2 regions of the Streptomyces sp. NPDC021020 genome follow, and region 1 is predicted to be linked to the other one. Evidence: predicted binding sites of a transcription regulator. Region 1 holds the regulator's gene; the other holds the start of a gene.
The links. The regulator HspR, encoded in region 1, represses chaperone genes until heat shock. The targets are predictions, from matches to a motif close to TTGAGNNNNNNNNNCTCAA.
Positions count from the first base shown of each region.

Region 2: the regulator HspR is predicted to act here: its motif matches at 5,881-5,899, upstream of lon (endopeptidase La).

Region 1 covers NZ_JBIRQQ010000012.1:217,844-232,913, forward strand. The annotation lists gene ACH4SL_RS31410 (DUF4157 domain-containing protein) at 1-1,302, opposite strand, end outside; tRNA gene ACH4SL_RS31415 (tRNA-Gly) at 1,711-1,784, opposite strand; gene dcd (dCTP deaminase) at 2,152-2,727, shown strand; gene ACH4SL_RS31425 (Yip1 family protein) at 2,732-3,655, opposite strand; gene ACH4SL_RS31430 ((Fe-S)-binding protein) at 3,753-6,023, opposite strand; gene dnaK (molecular chaperone DnaK) at 6,304-8,172, shown strand; gene grpE (nucleotide exchange factor GrpE) at 8,169-8,861, shown strand; gene dnaJ (molecular chaperone DnaJ) at 8,906-10,096, shown strand; gene ACH4SL_RS31450 (heat shock protein transcriptional repressor HspR) at 10,101-10,628, shown strand; gene clpB (ATP-dependent chaperone ClpB) at 10,997-13,612, shown strand; gene ACH4SL_RS31460 (YbjN domain-containing protein) at 13,721-14,266, shown strand; gene ACH4SL_RS31465 (VOC family protein) at 14,381-14,755, opposite strand; gene ACH4SL_RS31470 (vWA domain-containing protein) at 14,904-15,070, shown strand, end outside.
Region 2 covers NZ_JBIRQQ010000004.1:125,249-140,318, forward strand. The annotation lists gene ACH4SL_RS12555 (ATP-binding protein) at 1-634, opposite strand, end outside; gene ACH4SL_RS12560 (response regulator transcription factor) at 649-1,374, opposite strand; gene ACH4SL_RS12565 (spermidine synthase) at 1,442-2,119, opposite strand; gene helR (RNA polymerase recycling motor ATPase HelR) at 2,129-4,357, opposite strand; gene ACH4SL_RS12575 (nucleotidyltransferase domain-containing protein) at 4,930-5,760, opposite strand; gene lon (endopeptidase La) at 5,922-8,354, shown strand; gene ACH4SL_RS12585 (lysozyme) at 8,435-9,301, opposite strand; gene ACH4SL_RS12590 (MarR family winged helix-turn-helix transcriptional regulator) at 9,418-9,891, shown strand; gene ACH4SL_RS12595 (hypothetical protein) at 10,002-10,772, opposite strand; gene ACH4SL_RS12600 (nitrate- and nitrite sensing domain-containing protein) at 11,252-13,798, shown strand; gene ACH4SL_RS12605 (roadblock/LC7 domain-containing protein) at 13,813-14,295, shown strand; gene ACH4SL_RS12610 (GTP-binding protein) at 14,575-15,070, shown strand, end outside.

The DNA of each region.
Region 1 (15,070 bases):
CCGGCAGCCGTTCTGGAGGGCGATGCTCACCGTGTTGATCTCGGAGTTCTCTGCTCCGCCGCCCGCCCACAGGTTTTCGGCGGAACTGTTCATCAGGTACGCCGCTTTCATGAGCACCTGTGCGTGGTCACGAGGAATGCGGTTGTCGTTCCCCAACTGTGCGGGGGGCATCCTCTTGAGGAAACCGTCTGCCTCGTCACTCATCCCCTCGTGCACCCCGGCGCCGAGTTTTCCGGTCAGGTAGGTGATCAGGGCGTCACCTTCCGTGGCGTACGCGCGGTTGAGAAGGCCGCGGATGTTGTGCCAGGCGGTGATCTGCCGCCGGTGTTGCGTCGGCTTCAGCGGCAGGGCCTTCTGCAGGTCCCTGGCGAAGCTCGGTCTGCCTTCCAGTTCTGCGTCGTTGACGCGCAGGGTGCCGAAACCGCCGAGTCCAGGTGCTGCGGTGCCACCCTCCAGGAGGTAGTCGATGATGGCCTGGACGGGGTTCTTCCGGTCGGACACACCAGTGGTTGCCATGGTGTATGCCGTGGACAGTTCGAGGTAAGCGGTGCGTTCTTCGTCGGACGCGGCCTGGAAACCCGGCAGGACCCGCCTGATCTCGTCGAAGCTGTCGTCGTAGTCATCGATCCAGCGGCCGTACGCATCACCGTGGTTCTTCAGCTCCATGAGCAGTTCGTCCAGCATCTTGCCCTGCGGGGCGGCGGGGGCCGGTCGGTGACCGAGTTGCCTGAGACCCTCGCGCGGAGCCCGCTGGACCACGGTGTCCGCCCGGTGCTCACCGGGACGTTCCGGGTGGTTTGTGTGCCCGGAAGGCGGTGGTGTCGCCAGCGCCCGCGCCGCGTTGGCCTCCGCCGCGCGCTCGAAGCGGTCCGAGGGGTCGGACACCCGCAGCCCGGTTCCGTTGTCGGTGCCCGCGACGGGGCCCTGGCTCTGCTGGATCACGTGGGTGAGTTCGTGGGCGAGGGTGTGTGGGTCGGTGCCGCCGGTGCCGAGGACGACATGGCTGCCGGAGGTGTAGGCGCGGGCTCCGAGGTCTGCTGCGGAGGCCCGGGCTGCGGTGTCGTCGTGGATGCGGACGTCGGAGAAGTCGGCGCTGAGACGAGCTTCCATGTCGGTGCGGGTGGCGTCGTCGAGCGGGCGTCCACGGCTGCGTAGCACGTCGTGGACGGCGGAGCTCTGGGCGCGGGCGGCACTGTCCCCACCGCCCTCGTGCTGAGCAGGGCGTCCGGTCGCCTGCCGCTGGAGCATCCGTACGACGGCGGTGTTCCCCGTGGTGGTCTGCAGGGCAAGCAGGTGCTGCACGGGTGCCGGAGCAGTGGGCGGGGCCGGGCGAGCCGTGTGCCGGGCGGCGTTGCTGTCGGTTCTGCTGTCCGTCCTGCCGCTGGTTTCGCGGGACCGCATCGGCGCCTCCGGAGTGGGTTGGGCCTTGCTTCTGGTTAGCCCGGCCCGGCGAGCCCACGCCAGAGGAAAAGGGGCAGCGGTGACGGTAACGAAGGTGCCCCTTCGGGCAGTTCATGAGTGACGCACCTCACATGAAGTCCGCCTCGGGATTCGAGAAAACCCTCAAATGAATTTTCGGTCTGCCTTTTGGGGGTGGTGGTTGCTTCATGGTCCCAATTGACCGCCACGTGTGGTGCACAAGTGGTGCACGGTCCTTCAATTGGTCCAGGCAACAAATAAGCCCCAGGCGGCCGACCTGGAGCTCTTCTTTGGAGCGGATGACGGGAATCGAACCCGCGCTCTGAGCTTGGGAAGCTCATGTTCTACCATTAAACTACATCCGCTGGAAAGCGTCCTTGGAGGGAAGCTTCGCGGATACTCTACCGCATCGGGGTGGGGTGCGGGGGGAGGTGGGGGGAGGGGTAGGTTGGGGTGGGCGGTGTGGCTCTGGGGTGGGGGGCGGGGGATCCCCTAATGTGTGGGTTTGTCTGCCACGCAGAGTTGGGGAAGGGGCTACATGGAGCGCACTGTTCGTTGTGCGGAAGGGCATGTGTTCACCACCGGGTCGTTTCCGTTGCAGCAGTTGGGGGCTGAGCGGTTGGGGCCGGGGCGGTTGGTGAGGTGTCCGCGGTGTGCGCGGCTGCGGCATGCGGTGCCCGTGGGTGAGGGTGTGCGCGGGGACAAGTGAGGCGGACGGGTTAGGGTCGGTCTGTGCTTCTCTCAGACAGCGACATCCGGAAAGAGATCGACAACGGGCGCGTACGCGTCGACCCGTTCGAACCGTCGATGGTGCAGCCGTCGAGTATCGACGTGCGGCTGGACCGTTTCTTCCGGGTGTTCGAGAACCACCGGTATCCGCACATCGATCCGGCTGTCGAGCAGCCGGATCTGACGCGGCTGGTGGAGCCGGAGGGGGACGACGCCTTCATCCTGCATCCCGGGGAGTTCGTGCTGGCCTCGACGTACGAGGTCATCACGCTGCCGGACGATGTCGCCTCGCGGCTGGAGGGGAAGTCGAGCCTCGGGCGGCTGGGGCTGCTCACGCACTCCACCGCCGGGTTCATCGACCCGGGCTTCTCCGGGCACGTGACCCTGGAGCTGTCGAACGTCGCGACGCTGCCGATCAAGCTGTGGCCGGGGATGAAGATCGGGCAGCTGTGTCTGTTCCGGTTGACCTCCCCGGCCGAATTCCCCTACGGCTCGCAGCAGTACGGCTCGCGCTACCAGGGGCAGCGCGGGCCGACCGCCTCGCGCTCGTACGTGAACTTCCACCGCACGCAGGTGTGACCCGCTAGATCAGCGGGAGCTTGAACAGCATCAGCAGCGCGATCAGCTGGATCGCCGACGCGCCCAGCGCCTTCGGCCACGGCAGGTCGTGGGATTTGGCGACCATCGACGTCATGAGCGCCGCGCACGCGAGCCAGGTGAGCCAGCCCAGCAGCTGGACGAAGCCGTTGGCGCCGCCCAGGAAGAGGGCGAAGAACAGGCGCGGGGCGTCGGTCAGGCACGTGACGAGGAGGGCCAGGCCCACCGTCGGGGCCCAGGCGCCGTCGCCGCCGAGCTGGCGGGCCGTCGTCGTGGTGACCGCGCTGAGCACCAGGCCGCACAGGGTGACGGCCACGGCCGTCATCAGCACCAGCGGGATGCTCGCGGACAGCGTCGCGCCCAGTACGTCATGGCGGGCGCTGTCGAAGCCGAAGACGGCGAGCAGGCCGTAGCAGAAGGTCACGGTGAGGGCGGGGGCCCACATCGTGTGGTCGCGCATCTGCCAGAACGTCCGGCCGGGGCGCAGCACGATGCCGCGGAGCAGCTGCTTCCAGTGCAGGCGCGGGCCCACGGGCGGGGCCGCGCTCTGGCCGGCGCGGTAGGTGGCCACGTTGTCGTCGCCGTAGCCGTTCGCGAAGCCGCCATCCGCGAAGCCGCCGCCGTTCGGGTGAGACCCGTACCCATCGGCGCCGGAGCCGGACCCCGCCCCGTACGGCTCCGCGAGCTGCGCCGGCTCGCCCATCGTGAAGGCCCGCGTATGGCCGGGTGCGTCGTCGTACGCCGGTGCCTGCTCGAAATACTCCGGCTCGCCCGGCGCCGGGTACGGCCCCTGGGGCCCGCCGTACGGCGCCCCGTAGCCGCCCTGCGCAGCGCGCCCGGGGGGAGGCGGCGGGTAACCCGCCGCGTGCGGGTCCTGCCCTCGTCGGTCGCGGTTCTCGTATCCAGCCACGTTTCGAACGTACCCGCTGCCGCGAAAGGCCGGGCCCGGCGGGAAGCCGGGCCCGGCCTTTGCTGCCAACCTGTGACACGCCCCGCCGGGCGGCGGCTCAGCCCGCCGCGGAGTCCGCTCCCGCGGCCGCCGCCGAGGCGGCCGGTACGGTCCTGACGGAGTCGAGCAGCAGCTGCGCGACGTCCACCACCTGCACGGACTCCTTCGCCTGGCCGTCGTTCTTCTTGCCGTTGACGGAGTCGGTCAGCATCACCAGGCAGAACGGGCAGGCCGTCGAGATGATGTCCGGGTCGAGGGACAGCGCCTCGTCGACGCGCTCGTTGTTGATGCGCTTGCCGATCCGCTCCTCCATCCACATCCGGGCGCCGCCCGCGCCGCAGCAGAAGCCGCGGTCCTTGTGGCGGTGCATCTCCTCGCTGCGCAGGCCCGGGACCTTCGCGACGATCTCGCGCGGCGGCGTGTAGACCTTGTTGTGCCGGCCCAGGTAGCAGGGGTCGTGGTAGGTGATGAGGCCCTCGACCGGGGTGACGGGGACCAGCCGGCCCTCGTCGACCAGCGTCTGGAGCAGCTGCGTGTGGTGGATGACCTCGTACTCGCCGCCGAGCTGCGGGTATTCGTTGGCGATGGTGTTGAAGCAGTGCGGGCAGGTCGCGACGATCTTCTTCGACGAGCGCGGCTTGCGGCTCGCGGCGACGGTCTTCCCGTCGTCGTCCAGCTCCTCGCCGAAGGCCATGTTGAGCATCGCGACGTTCTCGGCGCCGAGCTGCTGGAAGAGGAACTCGTTGCCGAGGCGGCGCGGGGAGTCGCCGGTGCAGTTCTCCTCGCCGCCCATGATCGCGAAGTTGACGCCCGCCATGTGCAGCAGCTCGGCGAAGGCCTTGGTGGTCTTCTTGGCGCGGTCCTCCAGGGAGCCCGCGCAGCCGACCCAGTACAGGTAGTCGACGGACGTCAGGTCCTCGACGTCCTCGCCCACGACCGGCACGGGGAAGTCGACCTCCTTGACCCACGCGAGGCGCTGCTTCTTCGGCAGGCCCCAGGGGTTGCCCTTCTTCTCCAGGTTCTTGAGCATCGTGCCCGCCTCGGACGGGAAGGACGACTCGATCATCACCTGGTAGCGGCGCATGTCGATGATGTGGTCGATGTGCTCGATGTCGACCGGGCACTGCTCGACGCACGCGCCGCACGTGGTGCAGGACCACAGCACGTCGGGGTCGATGACGCCGTTCTCCTCGGCGGTGCCGATGAGCGGCCGCTCGGCCTCGGCGAGCGCGGCGGCGGGGACGCCGGCCAGCTGCTCGGGTGTGGCGCGCTCCTCGCCCTCCGCGTTCTTGCCGCCGCCGGCCAGCAGGTAGGGGGCCTTGGCGTTGGCGTGGTCGCGCAGCGACATGATCAGCAGCTTGGGCGACAGCGGCTTGCCGGTGTTCCAGGCCGGGCACTGCGACTGGCAGCGGCCGCACTCGGTGCAGGTGGAGAAGTCGAGGATGCCCTTCCAGGAGAATTCCTCGACCTTGGAGACGCCGAAGACGTCGTCCTCGCCCGGGTCCTCGAAGTCGATCGGCTTGCCCTCGCTGGTCATGGGCTGGAGCGCGCCCAGTGAGACCTCGCCGCGCGCGTTGCGCTTGAACCAGATGTTGAAGAAGGCCAGGAAGCGGTGCCAGGCCACCGACATGTCGGTGTTGAGGCCGACCACGATCGCCCACGTCATGGTGACGGCGAGCTTGACCATGGCCACGGCGTACACGAGGTTCTGCAGCGTGTCCGTGCCCAGGCCCCGGAAGCCCGCGACGAGGGGGTACGACGCGAAGTACCCGGCCTCGTAGCCGTCCACGCCGTGCAGCGCGCCCTCCAGGCCGCGCAGCGTGAGGATCGCCAGGCCGATGACGAGGATGACGTACTCGACGAAGTACGCCTGCCAGGCCGTGGATCCGGCGAAGCGGGATTTGCGGCCCGCCCGGGAGGGCAGGCTCAGCAGTCGGATGGCGATGAGGGTGATGATGCCGAGCGTGGTGAACAGGGCGATGAACTCGGTGTACAGCTCGTACGGCAGCCAGTCGCCGATCACCGGCAGCATCCAGTCGGCCTTGAAGAGCTGGCCGTAGGCGTTGACGATCGTCAGGCCCAGGGTCAGGAAGCCGACCGCGACGAACCAGTGGGCGACGCCGACGACGCCCCACTTGTTCATCCGGGTGTGGCCGACGAACTCCCGCAGCATCGTCGTCGTACGGGCCGCGGGGTCGTTCGTGCGGCTGCCGGCCGGTACGGGCTTGCCCAGCCGGACGAACCGGTAGATCTGCGCGACGGCGAGGCTGAAGAGCGCGACGCCGACCGCGGTGAGGACCAGCGACACGATGATCGCGGCGAGTTGCATGAGGGCTCCTCGGGCCTGCGCACGGTACGAAATTCTACTAAGCGGTAACTTACTGCGGTCCTGGCTGAGGGTACCCGGGATCGGGGGGCCCATAAAGCCGCACCACTGGTGATCTGTGTCGCGCGTCGCACGGGCGCAGGGGGGCCCGTCCGGAGCGCCCGGCTGCGCGGGGCGCGCGCCGCAAAGTTGAGTCGCCACGACTCACGTCTGTTGACACGATCGCGGCGCTCGTGCACTCTTGAGTCAGTTCCACTCAAGTAGTCAGCAGGAGGAATCCACCATGGCACGTGCGGTCGGCATCGACCTGGGCACGACAAACTCCGTCGTCAGCGTTCTCGAAGGCGGCGAGCCCACCGTCATCACCAACGCAGAGGGTGCCAGGACCACGCCGTCCGTCGTCGCCTTCGCCAAGAACGGCGAGGTGCTGGTCGGTGAGGTGGCCAAGCGCCAGGCGGTCACCAACGTCGACAGGACCGTCCGGTCGGTCAAGCGCCACATGGGCACCGACTGGAAGATCAACCTGGACGGCAAGGACTTCAACCCGCAGCAGATGAGCGCCTTCATCCTGCAGAAGCTCAAGCGGGACGCGGAGTCCTACCTCGGCGAGAAGGTCACCGACGCGGTCATCACCGTGCCGGCGTACTTCAACGACTCCGAGCGGCAGGCCACCAAGGAGGCCGGCGAGATCGCGGGCCTGAACGTGCTGCGGATCGTCAACGAGCCGACCGCGGCCGCGCTCGCGTACGGCCTGGACAAGGACGACCAGACGATCCTGGTCTTCGACCTCGGCGGCGGCACCTTCGACGTCTCGCTGCTGGAGATCGGCGACGGCGTCGTGGAGGTCAAGGCCACCAACGGCGACAACCACCTCGGTGGTGACGACTGGGACCAGCGCGTCGTCGACTACCTGGTCAAGCAATTCCAGTCCGGCCACGGCGTGGACCTGGGCAAGGACAAGATGGCCCTCCAGCGCCTGCGCGAGGCCGCGGAGAAGGCGAAGATCGAGCTGTCCAGCTCGACCGAGACGTCCATCAACCTGCCCTACATCACGGCGTCCGCCGAGGGCCCGCTGCACCTGGACGAGAAGCTCACCCGGGCGCAGTTCCAGCAGCTGACCAGCGATCTGCTGGAGCGCTGCAAGACGCCCTTCCACAACGTGATCAAGGACGCCGGCATCCAGCTGTCCGAGATCGACCACGTCGTCCTCGTCGGCGGCTCCACCCGTATGCCCGCCGTCGCCGAGCTGGTGCGCGAGCTGACCGGCGGCAAGGAGGCCAACAAGGGCGTCAACCCGGACGAGGTCGTCGCCATCGGCGCGTCCCTCCAGGCCGGTGTGCTCAAGGGCGAGGTCAAGGACGTCCTGCTGCTCGACGTCACCCCGCTGTCCCTCGGTATCGAGACCAAGGGCGGCATCATGACCAAGCTCATCGAGCGCAACACCACGATCCCGACCAAGCGCTCGGAGATCTTCACGACGGCCGAGGACAACCAGCCGTCCGTGCAGATCCAGGTCTACCAGGGCGAGCGCGAGATCGCCGCGTACAACAAGAAGCTCGGGATGTTCGAGCTGACCGGTCTGCCGCCGGCCCCGCGCGGCATGCCCCAGATCGAGGTCACCTTCGACATCGACGCCAACGGGATCATGCACGTCGGCGCGAAGGACCTGGGCACGGGCAAGGAGCAGCGGATGACCGTCACCGGCGGCTCCTCGCTGCCGAAGGACGAGGTCGACCGCATGCGGTCCGAGGCCGAGCAGTACGCGGAGGAGGACCACCGCCGCCGCGAGGCCGCCGAGACCCGCAACCAGGGCGAGCAGCTGGCCTACCAGACCGAGAAGTTCATCGCGGACAACAAGGACAAGCTCCCCGAGGACGTGAAGTCCGAGGTCGAGGCCGCCATCGCGGACCTCAAGGAGAAGCTGAAGAACGAGTCGACCGACGCCGACAACACCGCGTCGATCCGCGAGGCCACCGAGAAGGTCGCCGCCGTCAGCCAGAAGCTGGGCCAGGCGCTGTACGCCAACGCCCCCGGTGAAGGCTCCGCCCACGCGAGTGCCGGCTCGCCCGCGGGCGAGCAGGCCGGCGCCGCGGACGACGACGTCGTGGACGCCGAGATCGTCGACGACGACAAGAGGGACGGTGCCGCGTGACGGAGGAGCCGAAGGGCTTCGAGCAGGAGCCCGACGTCCCTTCCGAGGCCGGTGACGCCAAGCCCGCCAAGGGCTCGGCGGCCGGCAAGGACTCCGGGACCGCCGACGAGGCGGCCCCGGGGGCCGGCGGCGGGGACGCGCAGGAGCTGACCGCGCTGCGGGCGCAGCTGGACCAGGTACGCACCGCGCTCGGCGAGCGCACCGCGGACCTCCAGCGCCTGCAGGCCGAATACCAGAACTACCGCCGCAGGGTGGAGCGCGACCGGGTCGCCGTCAAGGAGATCGCGGTGGCCAACCTGCTCACCGAGCTGCTCCCGGTGCTCGACGACATCGGCCGGGCGCGCGAGCACGGCGAGCTGGTCGGCGGCTTCAAGTCGGTGGCGGAGTCGCTGGAGACGGTCGCGGCGAAGCTGGGGCTGCAGCAGTTCGGCAAGGAGGGTGAAGCCTTCGACCCGCTGGTGCACGAGGCCCTGATGCACAGCTATTCGCCGGATGTCACGCAGACGACATGCGTGCAGATCCTCCAGCCCGGGTACCGCCTCGGTGAGCGCAATCTGCGGCCCGCCCGGGTCGCGGTCGCCGAACCGCAGCCGGGCTCCGGAAAGGCCGCCGACGAGACGGCGGACGACCGGGACGCGGCGGCGGACACGGCGGACGGCGAGGAGAACGGTGGCCCGGAGCAGGGCTGACGGTGTAAAGAGAGCCTTCACGGCCGGAAGGAGGGACGCCGGGGATGAGCATCAGTAGGGACCTGCTGGAAAAGGACCTGTACAAGGTCCTCGGCGTCCCCAAGGACGCCACGGATGCCGAGATCAAGAAGGCGTACCGGAAGCTCGCCCGCGAGTTCCACCCGGACGCCAACAAGGGCGACACGAAGGCCGAGGAGCGCTTCAAGGAGATCTCCGAGGCCAACGACGTCCTCTCGGACGCCAAGCGGCGCAAGGAGTACGACGAGGGCCGCGCGCTGTTCGGGAACGGCGGCTTCCGCCCGGGCCCGGGCGCGGGCGGCACCGGCGGCTTCAACTTCGACCTGGGCGACCTCTTCGGCGGCGGCGCCGGCGGCCAGGCCCCCGGCGGGGGCCAGGGCGGCGGCTTCGGCGGCGGGCTCGGGGACGTCTTCGGCGGGCTCTTCAACCGCGGCGGCGGCACACGGGTGCAGCCGCGGCGCGGCCAGGACGTCGAGTCCGAGGTCACGCTGAGCTTCACCGAGGCCGTCGACGGGGCCACCGTCCCGCTGCGGATGTCCTCGCAGGCCCCCTGCAAGGCCTGCTCCGGCACCGGCGACAAGAACGGCACGCCCCGGGTGTGCCCGACCTGCGTCGGTACGGGCCAGGTCTCGCGCGGCGGCGGGGGCGGCTTCTCGCTCACCGACCCCTGCGTGGACTGCAAGGGCCGCGGCCTGATCGCGGAGAATCCCTGCGAGGTCTGCCACGGCAGCGGGCGCGCCAAGAGCTCGCGCACCATGCAGGTCCGCATCCCGGCGGGCGTCACCGACGGGCAGCGGATCCGGCTGCGCGGCAAGGGCGCCCCCGGCGAGCGCGGCGGCCCGGCGGGCGACCTCTACGTGGTCGTGCACGTCGGGCAGCACCCGGTCTTCGGCCGCAAGGACGCCAACCTGACGGTGACCGTACCGGTCAGCTTCACGGAGGCGGCCCTCGGCGGCGAGGTCAAGGTGCCCACGCTCGGCGGCCCGCCGGTCACCCTCAAGCTCCCGCCGGGCACCCCCAACGGCCGCACCCTGCGCGCCCGCGGCAAGGGCGCCGTCCGCAAGGACGGCACGCGCGGCGACCTGCTCGTCACCGTCGAGGTGGCGGTGCCGGACAAGAGCGAGGGCAAGGCGCTCGACGCGCTGGAGGCCTACCGGGAGGCGACCGCGGACTTCGACCCGCGGGCCGAGCTGTTCAAGGCGGCAAAGGGAGCGTGAACGGATGAGCATCGACGGCCGGACGGACGGTACGGCGCCGGGCCCGCGCGGCAGCGGCGGCCCCCGCGTCCCGCGGGGTACGGGCGGTGCCCCGCGCGGGCGCAACCCGTACCAGCTCACCGAGGAGACCCCGGTCTACGTCATCTCCGTGGCGGCCGAGCTGTCCGGGCTGCATCCGCAGACCCTGCGGCAGTACGACCGCCTCGGCCTGGTCTCGCCCGACCGCACGGCCGGGCGGGGCCGCCGCTACTCCGCACGGGACATCGACCAGCTGCGCGAGGTGCAGCGGCTCTCCCAGGACGACGGCATCAACCTGGCCGGCATCAAGCGCATCATCGAGCTGGAGAACCAGGTCGCCGCCCTCCAGGCGCGCGTCGCCGAGCTGACCGCGACGGTGGAGGGCGCGGCGGCCCTCATCCAGCAGCGCGAGGCCGCGGTCCACGCGTCCTACCGCCGCGATCTCGTCCCCTACCAGGACGTCCAGCACACCAGCGCGCTGGTCGTCTGGCGCCCCAAGCGCGACGGCGCGTAGGCGCCTGACGGCGCCGTTTGACGGAGGGGCTCGCCCCCCTTTCCCCGCCCGCCGGGCGCGGGCTGCGGGCTGCCCTCTGCGGAGGGCGGTGCTTTTCAGGGGCGCGTGGGGGTGCCTCCCGGGCGGAGCCTGGGGGAGAACTGCGCGAGCAACCCACCACCGGCCGGTGGTCCGGAAACGACAGCAACTGCCCCCTCGGGCCGGTGACAACCCGCGCCACCGTCGTGGCTGAGCGCGCAGTTCTCCCCCAGGCTCCGCCCGGGAGGTACCCCCACGCGCCCCTGAAAACGCCCACCCCACGGCGCCGCCGCGCCCTCACCGCGGGGGCGGGCCAGAATGAAACCAATACCCCGAGGAGGATCCGCTCCGTGGACGCCGAGCTGACGAACAAGAGCCGGGAAGCGCTCAACGCCGCCGACACCCGGGCCGTCTCCGAGGGCAACCCGGACCTCACGCCCGCCCACCTGCTGCTCGCGCTGCTGAGCGGCGCGGACAACGAGAACGTGCTGGACCTGCTCGCCGCCGTCGGGGCCGATCCGGCGGGGCTGCGCGCGGAGGCGGAGCAGCTGGTCGAGCGGCTGCCGAAGGTGCAGGGGTCGACCGTGGCCCCGCCGCAGGCCAACCGCGAGCTGCTCGCCGTCGTCGCGGACGCGGCGGAGCGGGCCAAGGAGCTCGGGGACGCGTACCTTTCGACCGAGCACCTGCTCATCGGCATCGCCGTCAAGGGCGGCGCGGCCGGCGAGCTGCTCACCCGCCAGGGGGCCGGCGGCAAGCAGCTGCTGGCCGCCTTCGAGACCGCCCGTGGGGGGCAGCGCGTGACCAGCCAGGATCCCGAAGGCACGTACAAGGCGCTGGAGAAGTACGGCACCGACTTCACCGCGGCCGCCCGCGAGGGCCGGCTGGATCCGGTGATCGGCCGCGACCAGGAGATCCGCCGGGTCGTGCAGGTGCTCTCCCGGCGCACGAAGAACAACCCGGTGCTGATCGGCGAGCCCGGCGTCGGCAAGACCGCCGTCGTCGAGGGCCTGGCGCAGCGCATCGTCAAGGGCGACGTGCCCGAGTCGCTGCGCAACAAGCGGCTGGTCTCGCTCGACCTCGGCGCGATGGTCGCGGGCGCGAAGTACCGCGGGGAGTTCGAGGAGCGGCTGAAGGCCGTGCTCGCCGAGATCAAGGACAGCGACGGGCGGATCGTCACCTTCATCGACGAGCTGCACACGGTCGTCGGCACGGGCGCCGGCGGCGACTCGGCGATGGACGCGGGCAACATGCTCAAGCCGATGCTGGCGCGCGGCGAACTGCGCATGGTCGGCGCGACGACGCTGGACGAATACCGCGAGCGGATCGAGAAGGACCCGGCGCTGGAGCGCCGCTTCCAGCAGGTGCTGGTCGCCGAGCCGACCGTGGAGGACACGGTCGCGATCCTGCGCGGCCTCAAGGGCCGCTACGAGGCGCACCACAAGGTCCAGATCGCCGACTCCGCGCTGGTCGCCGCGGCCACCCTGTCCGACCGCTACATCACCTCGCGCTTCCTGCCCGACAAGGCCATCGACCTGGTCGACGAGTCCGCGTCCCGGCTGCGGATGGAGATCGACTCCTCGCCCGTCGAGATCGACGAGCTGCAGCGCTCCGTCGACCGGCTGCGCATGGAGGAGATGGCGCTGCGCAGCGAGACCGACCCGGCGTCCGTCCAGCGGCTGGACAAGCTGCGCAAGGACCTCGCCGACCGGGAGGAGGAGCTGCGCGGGCTGACCGCCCGCTGGGAGAAGGAGAAGCAGGGCCTCAACCGGGTCGGCGAGCTCAAGGAGCGCCTCGACGACATCGACACCCGTATCGACCGCGCCCAGCGCGACGGCGACTTCGAGACCGCCTCCAAGCTGCTCTACGCCGAGAAGCCCAGGCTGGAGGCCGAGCTGGAGGCGGCGACACGGGAGGAGCAGGAGGCCGCCGCGCAGGAGACGATGGTCAAGGAGGAGGTCGGCCCGGACGACATCGCCGACGTGATCGCCGCCTGGACCGGCATCCCGGCGGGTCGGCTGCTGGAGGGCGAGACGCAGAAGCTGCTGCGGATGGAGGACGAGCTGGGCCGCCGGCTCATCGGCCAGGCCGAGGCGGTGCGCGCGGTGTCCGACGCGGTACGCCGCTCCCGCTCCGGCATCGCCGACCCCGACCGCCCGACCGGCTCCTTCCTCTTCCTCGGCCCGACCGGCGTCGGCAAGACCGAGCTGGCCAAGGCGCTCGCCGACTTCCTCTTCGACGACGAGCGGGCCATGGTCCGCATCGACATGAGCGAGTACGGCGAGAAGCACTCGGTCGCGCGGCTGGTCGGCGCCCCGCCCGGATACGTGGGCTACGAGGAGGGCGGCCAGCTCACCGAGGCGGTGCGCCGCCGCCCGTACAGCGTGGTGCTGCTCGACGAGGTCGAGAAGGCGCACCCGGAGGTCTTCGACGTCCTGCTCCAGGTGCTCGACGACGGGCGGCTCACCGACGGCCAGGGCCGTACGGTCGACTTCCGGAACGTGATCCTCATCCTGACCTCCAACCTCGGCAGCCAGTACCTGGTGGACCCGGCGCTCACCGAGGACCAGAAGCGGGAGAACGTGCTGAGCACGGTGCGGGCGTCCTTCAAGCCGGAATTCCTCAACCGGCTCGACGACACCGTGGTCTTCTCCGCGCTCGGCAAGGAGGAGCTGCGCAGGATCGCCCGGCTCCAGACCGACCGGCTCGCCGCCCGGCTGAAGGACCGCAGGCTCGGCCTGGAGGTCACCGACGCGGCGCTGGACTGGCTGGCCGAGGAGGGCAACGACCCGGCGTACGGCGCCCGGCCGCTGCGCCGCCTGGTGCAGACCGCGATCGGCGACCCGCTGGCCCGCGAGCTGCTCGCCGGGGAGATCCGGGACGGGCAGACCGTACGGGTCGACCGTGCCGCGGGCGGGCTGATCGTCGGCGCGGCCACCGGTCCGGCGGGGCCCGACCTCAGCAAGTGACGGCCGCTGCCGCCCGGTGACCAGCGCCGGGCCCGCGCGCCCCGGGGTTTCCCCCTGGGGGTGCGGATGAGGGAGGATGGCAGTCAGACGTCACGAAGGGACTTCACGGTGAGCATCGACCCGTCCTCGATTCCTAATTTCGGGGGACAGCCGGACCCCTCGTCCGCTGGCAACAGCGGTGTGGTCATCCCCGACCAGGACCTGGTCAAGCAGCTGCTCGACCAGATGGAGCTGAAGCACCTGGTCGACGAGGAGGGTGACCTCGTCGCGCCCTGGGAGGACTTCCGCACGTACTTCATGTTCCGCGGCGAGGACGAGCAGGCGGTCTTCGCCGTCCGGACCTTCTACGACCGTCCGTTCGAGGTCGACGACAAGGCGCAGCTGCACGAGGTCATCGACGACTGGAACCGCCGCACGCTGTGGCCGAAGGTCTACACCCACACCAACGACGACGGCGGCGTCCGCCTCGTCGGCGAGGCCCAGCTGATGATCGGGCTGGGCGTCGGTCTGGAGCACTTCGTGTCCAGCACGGTGAGCTGGGTGCGCGCGTCGATCGAGTTCGACAAGTGGGTCGTGGACACGCTGGGCCTGGCGAAGGACACCGACGAGGCCGCCGAGGGCGGCGAAGGCGGCGAGGACTCCGCGGAGGACTGACCCCGCGCGGAGGCCCGACCACGGCCTCCCGCCGCGTACCGACGGAGAAGCCCGGCCCCCCGTGCGGCCGGGCTTCTCCGCGCTCCCGCGGTGGCTCCGCGGTCGCACCGCGGCTCAGGCGGACTCCTCCAGCACGGAGAGCACGTTGCCCGCGGGGTCGGTGAACCAGGCGATGAGCGGGCCGCCGCCGCGGAAGATCCCCCGCTCGTCCGCCGGCAGCTGCTCGTAGCGCGCGAAGCGCACCCCGCGCCGCCCCAGCTCGTCGACCGCCGCCTCGATGTCGGGGACGGGGAAGTTGAGGACGGTGAACGTCGCGGGCCGGTGGTCCGGCTTCGGGTAGACCAGGACGTCCCGGTCGCCCGCGAGGTGCAGTGTCAGCAGCCCGTTCTGCCGCGACACCTTCAGCCCCAGCGTGTCGCCGTAGAACGCCGCCGCGGCCTCGATGTCGTCGACCGAGAAACCGCTGAACGCCTTCGTCGACTCGAACATGATCGCCTCCTGTAGGTCGTGGGTCGTGAGGTCGTGGGTCGTGAGGTCGTGCCTACGAGTGCAGACCGCCGCGGCGCCGGGAAGTCATCGGTCGGTGCGGGCGCGACCGCGTGCGCCCCGGCGCCGGGCAGGAGGAGAATCCCGGCCCATGGCCATCGATTACCGCAAGGCGCCCCGGATCGACTACCGCAAGCCGCCCCGCGCGGAACGGAGCGGTACCGGTCCCGCCGTCAGCCTGGAGAAGGTCGCCGCCAGCGCCCCCGGGCTGGTCAGCCTCTTCAAGACCGCGACCGTCTCGCTGGAGAAGCACGCGGT
Region 2 (15,070 bases), on a different contig from region 1:
CGAACCGCTTGGCGTCCAGCCGCACCGCGCCGCTGTCCAGCCGCGACAGGTCCAGCAGCTGGCTGACCAGCTTGCCGAGCCGCTCGGTCTGCTGGAGCATCAGCCGCATCGTCTCCGGGTCGGCGGCCGACACGCCGTCCACGACGTTCTCCAGCACCGCGCGCAGCGCCGCGATGGGCGTGCGCAGCTCGTGCGAGACATTCGCCACCAGCTCCTTGCGGTGCCGGTCGGCGGCGGCGAGGTCGGCGGCCATCCGGTTGAACGTCTCGGCCAGCTCGCCGACCTCGTCCCGGCGTGTCCGGGCGACCCGGCGGCTGTAGTCGCCGCCCGCCATGGCACGCGCGACCGCGGTCATCTCGCGCAGCGGCGCGGTCAGGTTGTCGGCGACGATCTGGGTGATCAGCAGCGAGGCGATGATCGAGAAGATCGTGATGACCCGCAGCCCGGTGGCCGAGTGGATCGCCAGGAACACCAGCCCGGTGGTGATCAGCACCGACACCAGCACCAGCGCCGCGAGCGCGGCCTTGATCGAGCGGAAGGGGTCCCAGGGCCGCAGCGCCTCCCACGCCTGCCGCCACCAGCGCCCCAGCAGGCCGCCCCGCCCGGCGCGCGCGGCCCTCCCGCGGCTCGTCACGCTCTCGCCGCGACTCACGCCGGCGGCGTCTCCAGCGCGTACCCCACGCCGTGCACGGTACGGATCCGGTCCGCGCCGATCTTGCGGCGCAGCGCCTTGACGTGGCTGTCGACGGTACGGGTGCCGGACGCGTCGGCCCAGTCCCACACCTCGGCCAGCAGCTGCTCGCGCGACAGCACCGCCTTGGGCTGCTGGGCCAGGCACACCAGCAGCTCGAACTCGGTCGGGGTCAGGTGCACGTCCGCGCCCGCGACCCGGACCCGGCGCTGCGCGTGGTCGATCTCCAGGTCGCCGAGGTGGATCGCGGCGCCGCGCGGGTTGTGCGCGGCCGTCGCCGCGCGCTCCATCCGGCGCAGCAGCACATGCACCCGGGCGGCCAGCTCGCGCATCGAGAAGGGCTTGGTCATGTAGTCGTCGGCGCCCACCCCGAGGCCGACGAGCATGTCGGTCTCCTCGTCCCGCGCGGTGAGCATCAGCACCGGCACCGGCCGGTCCGCCTGCACCCGGCGGCACACCTCGTGGCCGTCGTAGCCGGGCAGCATCACGTCCAGCACCAGCAGGTCCGGCTGCCAGGAGCGGGCGGCCTCGACCGCCGCCGGGCCGTCGCCCGCGGTGCGCACCTGGAAGCCCTCGGCTTGCAGGCGGGCCGCGATGGCCTGCGTTATCGTCTGGTCGTCCTCGACCACCAGCACCCGGCGCTGCGCGCCGGTCGTCTGCGTGCCGTCCACAATCCGCCCCATTAATCGTCCTGGCTACCCGGCAGCGTACGGGGCGGGGCGCCGCCGTGACCATCACACCAGCGCTGAGCTAAGCCGCCCGGTGTGCCAGGTGCACGACATCCGGCACCCCGCGGGCCACCGGAATCTCCAGGGTGCGAACCCGTTCGAATCCTGCCGACCGCAGCGCGTCCTCGAACGCGGCCGACGGCTGCGCCGACCACACTGCGAGGACGCCGCCGGGTGTCAGCCGGTTCCGGCATACGTCGAGGCCGCTGGGACTGTAGAGACTGCCGTTGTTCTCCGTGACTGTCCAGTCCGGCCCGTTGTCGATGTCCAGGCACAGCGCGTCGTACGGCTCCCCGCCGCCGCGCAGGTGGGCGAGCAGGTCGTCCAGGACCAGCACCACCCGCGGGTCGTCGAGCGCGCCCGCGGAGTACGCCCCGAGCGGCCCGTCGCGGTGCCATGCCACGACCGCCTCCTCGCGCTCCACCACCGCGATCCGCCCCCAGTCCGCCTCCGCGGCCCTGGCCAGCGAGAACCCGACCCCGAGCCCGCCGAGCAGCACGCCCGGCGCCGCCCGGGGCCCCAGCGCCTCCCGGGCGGCGTCCACCAGCAGCCGCTCGGAGCGCCCGTCGGAGGTGTCCATCAGGAAGCAGCCGTTCGCGATGATCTCGTACGTCCCCGCGCCGCCGCGGTGCCGCAGCGCCAGCTCCCCGGCGACCCCGTCCCGTCGGTCCAGCACGGTCACCGTCTCGTCCTCAAGCATCCGTCCACCCTAGGGTGTGTCCGGCTCCAGGCCCGCCAGCGCCGGGGGCAGCGGCTCCAGGTGCAGTACGCCCAGCCGCTGGGTGGCGCGGGTCAGGGCGACGTACAGCTCCGCCGTGCCGCGCGGACCGTCCGCGAGGATCCGCTCGGGCGCGACCACGAGCACCGCGTCGTACTCCAGGCCCTTGGTCCGCGACGGCGGCACCGCGCCCGGCACGTCCGGCGGGCCGATCACCACGCTGGTGCCCTCCCGGCCCGCCTCCGCCCGCACGAAGGCCTCGACCGCGCCGGGCAGCTCCGCCGCCGTGACCTGCCGCGCCCACGGCCGCACCCCGCATGACCGCACCGACTCCGGCGGCCGCACGCCCGGCGCGAACTCGCCCAGCAGCGCGCCCGCCACCGCCATGATCTCGGCCGGCGTGCGGTAGTTCACCGTCAGCGAGCGGTAGAGCCACCGCCCCGGCACGTACGGCTCCAGCGCCGCCTCCCACGAGACCGCGCCCGCCGCCGAGCGCCGCTGCGCCAGGTCGCCGACCACCGTGAAGGACTTCAGCGGGCAGCGCCGCATCAGCACCCGCCACTCCATCGCCGACAGCTCCTGCGCCTCGTCGACCACCACATGGCGGTAGGTCCACTCCCGGTCCGCGGCCGCGCGCTCGGCCAGATCCCGGGTGTCGACCTCCTCGAACCGCGTCGCCAGACCCGCGGCGCGCACCAGGTCCTGCGCGAGCAGATGGTCCTCGTCGTCCATCAGGTCGTCACGGCGGTCCACGCCCATGGTCTCCAGCACGGACGCCGCGTACTCCGCCTCCTCCCGCCGGGCCTCCTCCGCCGCCCGCGCCGCGGCCCGCTCCGCCGCCGGATCCTTCCCCAGCAGGTCGACCAGCTCGTCCAGCAGCGGCACGTCCGCCACCGTCCAGGCGTCACCCGCGGCCCGCAGCCACGCCGGGTCCGCGCCCGCCGCGCGCAGCCGCTCCGCCGACCCGTACAGCTCCGCCAGCAGCGCTTCCGGGGTCAGCACCGGCCACAGCGCGTCCAGCGCGGCCAGGAACGCGTCGTCGTCCCGCAGCTCCTTGAGCATGTCCGCCCGCAGCCGCTCCCACAGCGCGCGGTCCGAGCGGTCCAGCCACTCACGGGTCGCCTTCCCGACCGCGCGCTCCGACAGCGCCCACGTCACGACCTCCCGGAAGACCTCCCGGGCCTCGTTGTGCGGCCGCCCGCTGTCCCGCGCCTCCTCCCGCGCCCACTGCGCGACCGCCGCGTCCAGCCGCACCGTCACGCCCCCCAGCTCCACCGGCAGCGGCTCCTCCGGCACCCGCTGGCGGTCCGCGACCGCCGCCGCCAGCACCTCCAGGGCCGCCAGCGAGCCCTTGGTGACCGCGACACCCGGCTCCGCCTCCTCGGCGGTCACCGCCAGGCCCGGCACCAGGTCGCCGGTCGTCATGAACACCACGTCCGTCTCGCCCAGCGACGGCAGCACCCGCCCGATGTGCTCCAGGAAGGCCGGGTTCGGCCCCACCACCAGCACACCCTGCCGCTCCATCCGCTCGCGCTGCGTGTAGAGCAGGTACGCCACCCGGTGCAGCGCCACCACCGTCTTGCCGGTGCCGGGACCGCCCTCGATGACCAGCACGCCCGGGTGGTCCAGCCGGATGATCCGGTCCTGCTCGGCCTGGATCGTCGCGACGATGTCCCGCATCCCCGCCCCGCGCGGCGCGTTCACCGCCGCGAGCAGCGCCGCGTCCGCGCCGCCCACCCCCTCCGCGCCGCCCAGCGCCTCGTCGGTGAACCCCGTCAGCTGCCGCCCCCGGGCGTGGAACTGGCGCCGCCGCAGCATGCCCTCCGGGCTCGCCGCCGTCGCCGTGTAGAACGCGCGGGCCGCCGGCGCGCGCCAGTCGAGCAGCACGGGCTCATGGGCCTCCCCGTCGTCGAAGAGGCCGAGCCGCCCGATGTACGAGGCCGCCCCCTCCGCGGCGTCCAGCCGCCCGAAGCACAGCCCGTTGTCCGCGACGTCCAGCCGCCGCACCTCGCGGGCCAGCCCGCGCACCGCCACGTCCCGCTCCACGGCCGTCCCGCCGTGCTCCTTGAGCGCCGCGTCGTGCTCCGCCTCGACCCGCGCGCGCCGCGCGTCCAGCCGCGCGTAGAGCGCTTTGACGTAGCCGCGCTCCCCGCGCAATTCCTCGTCGTACCCCTGAGCCGCCGTCACGTACGTCCCGTCCACCTCGCCGAATCCACCCACGGCGGAGCATTCTGCGACAAGGCGGGGGCCTTGCGGCAAGCCCCCCACTCCGCTATACGTTTATTAACGGCGGGAGTCCCGCCTACCCCTCGCGATGCCGGCTTTCCCGCCGCGGGGGTGCCCGCGCCTGGCGGCGCGGGGTGTTTCCCACCCCCAGCCACCCGTGCAGGTAGTAGCAAAAGTTGCGGTCTTCCTGTGGGGCGCATTCGCCGTCGGGGGCGAACCCATGGGGTGGGCCGAGGAGGGAGTGCGGGTGGAGCGTCGGCTCGCGGTTCCCCTGTGGGGGTGCACCACCGGCGGGGGCGACCCGCAGTCCCTCACACGCTCACCCCCACCGGCAGGCAGCCGCCCACGAGACGCCGGGAGGGGGTCGGTGCGGGGTGCCCCCGCAGGAATGCGCACGCAGGACCCGCCACCTACGGCATGAGGTCGGACGCGCATTCCGAGGAGGTGCCCCGTGGCGGCCCCCGACCCCACCCACCGCACGGAGTGCGCGATGCCCCGCCGGGTACACCGGGGGCGCGAGGAACTGCGCGATCAGCCCCCACGCAGGGAAGGTCGCGCGCCCCACCTCACACCGCAGCCCGCGGCGCCTTCTCCCCGTGGACGGCCACGTACGTGGACGCCAGCCACGGCGCCAGGTCCGTGAGGAGAAACGCGAGGTCCGACGGCGCCCCGGACGGAGCAAGCGCCAGGGACGCCGCCCGGCGCATCTGCTCACCCCGCGCGGGGTAGTAGCCCGCGAACGCCGCGGCCTGCTCCCGCAGGGAGCTGGTCCAGCCGCCCCACCGCGGCATCACGAGCGTGAACCCCGTCCGCACGACCCGCCGGGCCACGCCCCGGCACAGAGCGCGACGCTCGGCGTCGGACGAGGCGTCGGCGAAGGCCTCCACCCACCCCGGAAGCGCCAGCGCAAGATCCCCGTTGGTCTCCCGGGCGAGCAGCCCGTCCGGCCGGTACGACGGCAGGAAGGCCGCCAGATCCTCCCCGAGCAGCGGAGTGCACAGGCACGCCACGAAGAACCCGAGGTCGTACCGCTCCAGCTCGCTCAGCAGCGTTTCCGCGTCGAAGAGCAGCAGCCCGACGCCGTCGACGACGGCGAAGTCGTCGTCGAGCGCGCGGGAGAGCGCGTCCCCGGCGGCGCGGTCCGCCGCGGTGGGCGGCTCGTGGAGGACCACCACGAGGTCGAGGTCCGAGATCCCGGTGCGGGCCGTCCCGCGCGGGATGCTGCCGTAGACGTACGCGCTGTGCAGCCGCCCGCCGGGGAAGGCAGCGGGGACCCGCGCGCGTACCGCGTCCAGCAGCGGCGCGTACTCCGGCTGCACCCGCGCGAGCGAGCCCTCGCGCAGGATCGTCCCGTCGGGCCCGAGGCCCGTTCCCCGGCCGGGGGGCTGTTCGTCCATGCGGACCACGCTAAGCCACCCCGCAAGCCGTTTTCCCAGCTCACAGCGTCGTCACTCGCCCGGCGCAGCCGATCGCCCAGAGCGAACACCCGGACGGGAACACCGGCGGCCCCCCGCGCATTGAGCCTCATGTACTCAACTTGCTTGCCCAAGGAGCGATCATGCCGATTGAGTCTGTTCCTTCCAACCCCGCCAAGCCGTCGCTGACTCTGCCGGTCCTGCCCCTGGACGGGGAGGTCGTGCTGCCCGGCATGGTCGTGCCGCTCGACCTCACCGACTCCGAGGTACGCGCCGCCGTGGAGGCGGCGCAGTCCGCGCACCCGGCGGGCGCGACGGGCAAGCCGCGGGTGCTGCTCGTGCCGCGGATCGACGGGGCGTACGCCGCCGTCGGGACGCTGGGCACCGTGGAGCAGGTCGGGCGGCTGTCCGACGGCGACCCCGGCGCGGTCATCAAGGGCCGCACCCGGGTGCGGATCGGCGCGGGCACGACCGGGCCGGGCGCCGCGCTGTGGGTCGAGGGCACGGTCGTCGACGAGCCGGTGCCCGCCGAGTCGCCGGGCACGGTGGCCGAGCTGATGAAGGAGTACAAGGCGCTGGCCACGAGCTGGCTGCGCAAGCGCGGCGCCTGGCAGGTCGTGGACCGCGTCCAGCAGATCGACGACGTGGGCCAGCTCGCCGACAACTCCGGCTACAGCCCCTTCCTGACCGCCGAGCAGCGCGTGGAGCTGCTGGAGACGGTGGATCCGGTGGCGCGGCTGAAGCTGGCCGTGCGGTGGCTGCGCGACCACCTGGCCGAGCAGGACGTCGCGGAGACGATCCGCAAGGACGTCCAGGAGGGCATGGAGAAGCAGCAGCGCGAGTTCCTGCTGCGCCAGCAGCTGGAGGCGGTCCGCAAGGAGCTGTCGGAGCTGAACGGCGAGCCGGACGACGAGGCCGGCGACTACCGGGCCCGCGTCGAGGCCGCCGACCTGCCCGAGAGCGTGCGCGAGGCGGCGCTGAAGGAGGTCGAGAAGCTGGAGCGGTCCTCCGACGCCTCGCCCGAGGGCAGCTGGATCCGCACCTGGCTGGACACCGTCCTGGAACTGCCGTGGAAGGTCACGACCGAGGACACCTACGACGTCGCGGGCGCGCGGGCGGTGCTGGACGCCGACCACGCCGGGCTGGACGACGTCAAGGAGCGCATCACCGAATACCTCGCGGTGCGCAAGCGCCGGGCCGACCGGGGCCTCGGCGTCGTCGGGGGCCGCCGCGGAGGCGCGGTGCTGGCCCTGGTGGGTCCGCCGGGGACCGGAAAGACGTCGCTCGGCGAATCCGTCGCCCGCGCCATGGGGCGGAAGTTCGTCCGGGTCGCGCTCGGCGGCGTCCGCGACGAGGCGGAGATCCGCGGCCACCGCCGTACGTACGTGGGGGCGCTGCCCGGCCGGATCGTACGGGCGGTCAAGGAGGCCGGGTCGATGAACCCGGTGGTGCTGCTCGACGAGATCGACAAGGTCGGCTCCGACTACCGCGGCGACCCGGCCGCGGCGCTGCTGGAGGTCCTGGACCCGGCGCAGAACCACACCTTCCGCGACCACTACCTGGAAGTCGAGCTGGACCTGTCCGACGTGGTCTTCCTGGCCACCGCGAACGTCCTGGAGTCCATCCCCGAGCCACTGCTCGACCGCATGGAGCTGGTGCGGCTGGACGGCTACACCGAGGACGAGAAGGTCGTCATCGCCCGCGACCACCTGCTGCCCCGGCAGCTGGAGCGCGCGGGCCTGGAGGCCGACGAGGTGGCGCTGACGGAGGAGAGCCTGCGCAGGCTCGCCGGCGAGTACACCCGCGAGGCCGGCGTGCGGAACCTGGAGCGCACGGTCGCCCGCATCCTGCGGAAGATCGCCGCGCGGCACGAGCTGGGCGAGCAGGAGCTGCCGTACGAGGTGGGCCCGGACGACCTGCGCGGCCTCATCGGGCGCCCGCACCACGTGCCGGAGTCCGCGCAGGATCCGCAGGAGCGGCGCACCGCAGTGCCGGGCGTGGCGACGGGCCTGGCCGTCACGGGCGCGGGCGGTGACGTGCTCTACATCGAGGCGTCGCTCGCCGACCCGGAGACCGGCGGGTCGGGGCTGCAGCTCACCGGGCAGCTGGGCGAGGTCATGAAGGAGTCGGCGCAGATCGCGCTGTCCTTCCTGCGCTCGCACGGCGCCGAGCTGGAGCTGCCGGTCGGCGACCTGAAGGAGCGCGGGGTGCACCTGCACGTCCCCGCGGGCGCGGTGCCCAAGGACGGCCCGAGCGCCGGTGTGACGATGACGACCGCGCTGGCCTCGCTGCTGTCGGGGCGCCGGGTGCGGACGGACGTGGCCATGACCGGCGAGGTGTCGCTGACCGGCCGGGTCCTGCCCATCGGCGGGGTCAAGCAGAAGCTGCTGGCCGCGCACCGCGCCGGGGTCACCACCGTGGTGATCCCCAAGCGCAACGAGCCCGACCTGGACGACGTGCCGGCCGAGATCCTGGACGCCCTCGACGTCCACCCGGTCAGCGACGTCCGGCAGGTGCTGGCGCTCGCCCTGGAGGCGGCCGCAACGGACGTCCGCGGGGTGCCCGTGGCCGCCTGACGGACCGTCGGAGCGCGTGAACGCCGTGTGGCCCTTTCCCCCCGCGCGGGGGAAAGGGCCACACGGCTGCGCGACGCGGCTCAGCCCTTGGCGTAGGCCTTCAGGCGGTCCAGGGCGCCGTTGAACTTGTTCTGGTCGCCGGGGAAGGTGCCGGCGTCGGCCCACTGCCAGAAGCTCTGGTAGCCCCAGCCGGCCGGCAGGGTGCCGAGCGAGCTGGAGTAGCGGGCGAGCCACAGCGCGTTGTGCGCCGCGAAGGCGCCGCTGTTGCCCGTGCAGGTCGTCCACCAGTTGGTGGACGTGTAGATCGTCGGGTAGCGGCCGGTCTTGGCGTGGTATTCGTTCGAGAACGACGTGATCCAGCTAACCATGCCGCTCGCGGACTTGCCGTAGCAGGTGGCGCCGTACGGGTTGTACTCCAGGTCCAGCGCGCCGGGCAGCGTCTTGCCGTCCGCCGACCAGCCGCCGCCGTGCGCCACGAAGTAGTCGGCCTGCGCCGCGCCGCTCGACACGTCGGGCAGCGCGAAGTGGTAGGAGCCGCGGACCATGCCGACGTCGTAGGAGCCGTTGTACTGCTGCGCGAAGTAGGGGTTGGTGTACGAGGTGCCCTCGGTCGCCTTGACGTACGCGAACTTCGCGCCCTTGGACCAGGCGCCCGACCAGCTGACGTCGCCCTGGTAACTGGAGACGTCCATGCCCGCGGTCTGGGTGACCTTGGTGGTGACCACGACCTTGGAGTCGCCCGCGGCGTCGGCGCCCTCGTGGATCTTGATCTGCGAGCCCAGCCAGTCCAGGTCCGGGTGGGTCATGTGGTCGGGACCCGCCGCCCGGGCCGTCCCGGGGGCGGCGAGGACCAGCGCGAGCGTCGAGGCGAGGAGTCCGGTGAACAAGGTGAGCCTGGCCCGGACCGAGCCGTTGCCGTGCACGACGGAGAGATCTCCGTGGGACATGCGTGCCTCCAGGTGGGGTCCTGTGACCGCCGTTGGTCTACTCCTGCGAAATACTTGACGTGCTGCGGAAAAACCGGGTGTGAAGACAACTTTCAGGCGTGGAAAGCGGGAATGCTGTGACCGACGCGCGCAATGCGGCAGATGCGACGGGAGCGGACGCGTCGGCGGAGGCCCTCGAACGCGAGCTGACGGTGCTCTTCCGGCGGGCCCGCGCGGCCTCGGGCGAGCTCGCCCGCGCCGTCCACCCCGACCTCGAACCCGCGGCCTACGGGCTGCTCGTCCGGCTCCAGGAAGCGGAACCCGAACGGGCCACCGACCTCGCCTCCTACTTCGGCGTCGGCAAGGCGACGATGAGCAGGCAGCTGCGGGCACTTGAGGCGCTCGGGCTGGTCGCCCGCGAGCCCGACCCCGCGGACGGGCGGGCCTACCTCATGAGCCTCACCCCCGAGGGCCGCGCCCGCTTCACCCGCGTCCGCGACGCCCGCCGCGCGGTGTACCTCCGCCAGCTCGCGGCCTGGGCCCCGTCCGACCGCGCGGACCTCGCCCGCCTCCTGCACGCCCTGAACGAATCCACGGCGGACATCCTCTGAGTAGTCCCCCATCCGGGGGCGCCTCCCCGGCGGAGCCTGGGGGAGAACTGCGCGCTCAGCCCCCACCGGCGGACGGTCCCGCGGCAAGGGGACCACACCCCGCGGGGGGCTCAGAGTTCAAGCAAGAGCGCCGTCGCGTCGTCGAAGGGCTTGCCGCGGGGGACGGCGGAGCCGTCGGGGTCGGCGGATTCGGCCGCGCGGACGCGGGCCAGGAGGGATTCGGGGCCGCGCTCGCGCAGGAGGGCGAAGGTCGCCGCCCAGTCGTCGAGGTCGAAGACCTCGACCGCGCGCGCGGCCCCGTCGCTGAGCGCGGCCACCGCGCGCACCGCGGCGAGCGGCGTGCGCCCAGTCACCGCCTTCCCGGCGACAGCCGGATCCGCGGCGGCGGTCCAGAAGCCGCCCGGCAGATTCCGCAGCGGAGCGACCCGGCGGCCCGCGGCGCGCAGCCGGTCGATCCGGTCGTCGAGGACGGCGGTCACCTTGCCGTCGGTGTCCTCCAGGAGCAGCACGGAGTCCGAGAGGACGAGATGCTCCAGCTCCGCCGCCCCCCACCGCACCGCCACGACGGTGGCTTGCGGCGTCAGGGGGTGAGAAAGGTCACACGTGCCACGGTGGGCATCCGCCGTCACGCGGATCGCCTCGGACAGACACTCCGCAAGCGTCAGATCCTGCCGCGAAACGGACAGCTCCAGCAGGTGACCGCCGAGACGTGCGGTGAACCAGGGAACGGAGTGCACGCAGTTCCCGTTGTCGGGCGGCGGGGTGACCCCGTCCAGCAGCACCAGCGCCCCGCCGTGGCCTCCGGCGGGCATCGCGGCCGCCACGAAATCCTCGTTGGGCGCCCCGGTCGTCCCCGGCGCGGTCGCCGTCTCGATTCGCATGCCCCCAGTGTGCGCGAGGCGCGTACGCGTCCCCCGGCAGGGCGCGGGCGGCGGTCCGGCGTGCCCGGAAGGCAAACCGCGGCGGTACGTCCCCGGGCGGGCGGCGGGCCCGTGCAGGATGCAGCGACCCGCCCGTGTGCCCGGCAGGCAAACCGCCCCGGCTCCGGCGCGGGCGGCGGCGAAGCGGAAGCGGACGCGGCGTCAGGCCGCCCCCGCGAAGGGAGGGGCATCCTGGCAGAGACGGGGGCCGCCGCGCCAGTACGGCCCGGTAACAGGAGGGGCTGGTGGGCAACTCGGGTTGGGCGCCGGGTTGTCCGCTGTGACACCCGTGCGATTCACTCGTTCGGGTGTCCGGAGGAGGGAGGCGTGGCTCCCCTCCTGGCGGGACTGCAAGGGTCGGAACAGCCCCTGCATATTCCCTGGGGAATCCCCCGCCGGCGATACGTGATTGCGAGCCCGAAGTGCGTAGACGACGTCAGTTGCGTGAACGGCGGGTCAGGCAGCGCATGCTCGCCGCCCTGCTGGTGTGCGCGGGCACGGTGCTGGCCGCCGCGGCGCCCGGGGTCGCCCTCGGCGTCGGCGACCTGACGTCGGCGCAGGACCAGGCCGGCGCCGCCCGGCTCGCCCAGCGCACCACCGTGCTGGCGCAGGACCTCGGGGACGAGCGGGACGACCTGGCCGCCCTCGTCGCCGCCGGGAAGGCGGGCACCGCCGTGCCCGCGCAGGACGGCACCCGCACCGACCGCCAGACGCGCGACGTGCTCGCCGCGGGCCCCGACGAGGAGCTGCGGGCCGCGCTCGGCACGCTGCCCGGCGTGCGCCGCACCGCCCTGGCCGCGCAGGCGGGCGGGGCGGGCGTCCAGGCGGTCGTGACGGCCTACCAGCCGCTGCTGGACGTCCTGGCGCGGCAGGCCGCGGGCCCCGCGGCCGCCGCCCTCACCCGCGCCGCCGACGCGGCCGCCCTCCAGCGCGGGCTGCTCGCGGGCGCCCTCACCGCGGGCGGCGGGCAGCCCGAGCTGGTGGCCGCGGCGCAGGCCGCCCGGCTCCAGGAGCGCGCCGGGATCGCCGACTTCCGGGCCACCGCCGACCGCCCGCTGCGCGACCGCTACGACAGCACGGTCACCGGGCAGGGCGCCGCGCAGGCCGACTCCGACACCACCGCCCTGCTCGGCTCCGCAGAACTCACCGGCTCCGACCGGGCGTTGGGCGCCGACAAGGTCCGCGCCGACCTCACCGCCCGGCTCGCGCTGATCCGTAGCGTCGAGGCCTCCGCGGCCACCGACCGGGCCGCCGCGGCCGCCGCCCACCGCAACCGCACGGTCACCGTGCTGGAGCTGCGGATCGCGCTGGCCGCCGGGTGCCTGGTGCTGCTGGTCGGCGTGCTCGTCGCGCTCTTCCGCAGCCTGACCCGGCCGCTCGCGGCCCTGCATGTGTGGGCCCGCGCGGACGCCGCGAGCGGGCGCGGCGCGCAGGTCGTCGGGCAGGACGAGTTCGCCGCCGTGGCCCGCCGCGCCAACGCCCTGACGCACGAGGCGCAGGCGCTCCGCGCCCGTACCGCCGACCTCGGCAACGAGCTGACGGCGCAGCGCGGCACCACGCAGAGCACCCGCGGCGCGCTGGCGGGGGCGGTCGCCGAGAAGGACGCGCTGCGCCGGGCCCACGACGAGATGGTCACCCATGTCGCCGACCTCAACCGGGAGTTGACGGCGGCGGCGACGCGGGACGCCGCGCACATGTCCCATGTCAGCCTCTCCCTGCGGACCTTGGGCCTGGTGGAGCGCCAACTCGCGCTCATCGAGAGCATGGAGGACCAGGAGCAGGACCCGGACCGGCTCGGCACGCTCTTCCAGCTCGACCACCTCGCGACGCGCATGCGCCGCAACAGCGAGACCCTGCTGGTCCTCGGCGGCACCGAGCACAGCCACGGCGCCACCGCCAGCCCCGTGCCGCTCGTCGACGTGGTGCGCGGCGCCATCTCGGAGATCGAGCGTTACGAGCGGGTCCGCATCCAGGTGCTGCCCGGCGCGCGCGTCGCGGGCCGGGCGGCGGACGACGTGGCCCATCTGGTCGCCGAACTCCTCGACAACGCCACCGGGTTCTCCGCGCCGGAGACCGAAGTCCTGCTGTCCGGACGGCTGCTGGAGACCGGCGAGGTCGCCGTGGCGGTCGAGGACGCCGGGATCGGTGTGCCCGCCGAGCGCCTCGCCGAACTCAACGCGCTGCTCGCCGACCCCGATCCGGCGCCGCCCGGCGCGGTGGCGGGCATGGGCCTGTACGTGGTGTCGCGGCTCGCCCGCAGGCACGGCGTCCAGGTGCGGCTGCACGCGCTGCCGTCCGGCGGCACCCGGGCCGTGGTGCTGCTGCCGGGCCTGATCGTCCCGCCGGTGGGCCCGGACGAGGCGCCCGTCGTGCCGCTGGAGACCGCGGTCAACGGCCTCGGCGGCGGCGACCCGCGCCGCCACCCCTTCCCGGCCCCGCACGCCCCCTTCCCGGCCCCGCAGCCCCCCGTCCCGCAGCCGTACGCCCCGCAGGCCCCGGCCCCGGCGCCGGCCCCGTACGTCCCGGCCCAAGTGCCCTATCCGGACAGTCCGTTCACCGCCGCTCCCGGCGAGCCGACGCCCCCGTACCCGCCCCGTATGGCCCCCGCCCGCCCTGCTCCCGCCCAGGGGGCCCCTGCCGCCCCGCAGCCGGCCTCGCCCGAGCACGCGCAGGCCGCGCCCCCGGCGGCCCCCGCGGCGCCCATAACCGGCCCGCACGGGCTTCCGCAGCGTGTGCCGCGCGGCGCGGGCGGGGCGGTGCGGCCGGTGGCCGTACCGCCCCCCGCGCCGGTCGACGCGGACCAACTGCGGCGCAGGCTCGCCGGGTTGCAGCGCGGGTTGCAGGCCGGCCGCGCCGACGCCGTACGCGAGGCCGACGCCGTACGCGAGCGCGGCGCGGCGCCCGGCCAGGGCCCGCAGCAGCCGCAGCAGGGCCACCAGGGGCCCACAGACGACACCGCAGGATCCGTTGAGGAGGCGACCCGTTGAGCGTGGTCGACACGATGACCGGGGCCCTCAGCCATGAGGCCCGCAACTTCCGCTGGCTGCTGCGGAATCTGGTCCAGGAGGTGCACGGCATCCGCTCCGTCGCGGTCGTGTCCTCCGACGGCCTGCTGCTGTGCGGCTCCGAGCCGGACAGCGAGCGGCCGGGCCCGGACGACCCGCCGCCCGCGCACCCGGGCCTGGCCGGCAGCGGCCGGATGGACCTGGCCGCGGTGGTGTCCGGGCTCGCCTCCCTCACCGTCGGCGCCGCCCAGCTCATGGACGGCGGGCGGGTCCGGCAGACCACCGTCGCGATGTCCGGCGGGGTGCTGGTCGTGATGTCGATCAGCGACGGCTCGCTGCTCGGCGCGCACGCCACCGCCGACTGCGATCTGAGCGTCGTCGCCTACGAGATGGCGCTCTTCGTCGGCCGCGCCGGCCATGTCCTGACGCCCGCGCTGCGCAGCGAGCTGCGCCAGTCGGGCGGCGGGGGCGCGCGCTGATGGCGGCGGCCGCCTGGGGGCCGCCCCCGCTCGTGCACGTGCCGCCGCAGCCGGGCCACGCCCCGCTGCCGTACCGCACACCGCACCTCGCGCGCGCCGATCGCGCCGACCGCAGGTCACACAGGGTGCGCCCGTACGCTCTGACCGGCCGCCCGGCACTCGCCGGCAATGCCGGGGGCCCGATGCTCGGCGATCTCGCCGGGCAGGGAAGAATTCGCGTGTACGGTACCGGTCACGGGTCCGTACGCCCCGACCGCGCGCTGCTCGAAAGGGTGCTCAGTGGACTACGCAGGCTCTGACCGCCAGAACGGCCTGCACACCTGGCCGGTTGAGCAGGACCGCGCGCCGGTCTCCACCAAGATCGTGGTGGCCGGCGGCTTCGGCGTGGGCAAGACCACCTTCGTGGGCGCGGTGTCGGAGATCACCCCGCTGACCACCGAGGCGGTCATGACGCAGGCCAGCGAGGGACTGGACGACCTGGGGTCCACCCCCGACAAGGTCACCACGACCGTCGCCATGGACTTCGGCCGCATCACGCTGGAGGAGGACCTCGTCCTCTACGTCTTCGGCACCCCCGGCCAGCAGCGCTTCTGGTTCATGTGGGACGACCTGGTGCGCGGCGCGATAGGCGCGATCGTGCTCGCCGACACCCGCAGGCTGGCCGACTGCTTCCCGGCGCTCGACTACTTCGACGGCACCGGGCTGCCGTACACCGTCGCCGTCAACCAGTTCGAGGGCACGTACGCCTACACCTCGGAGGACGTGCGCGAGGCGC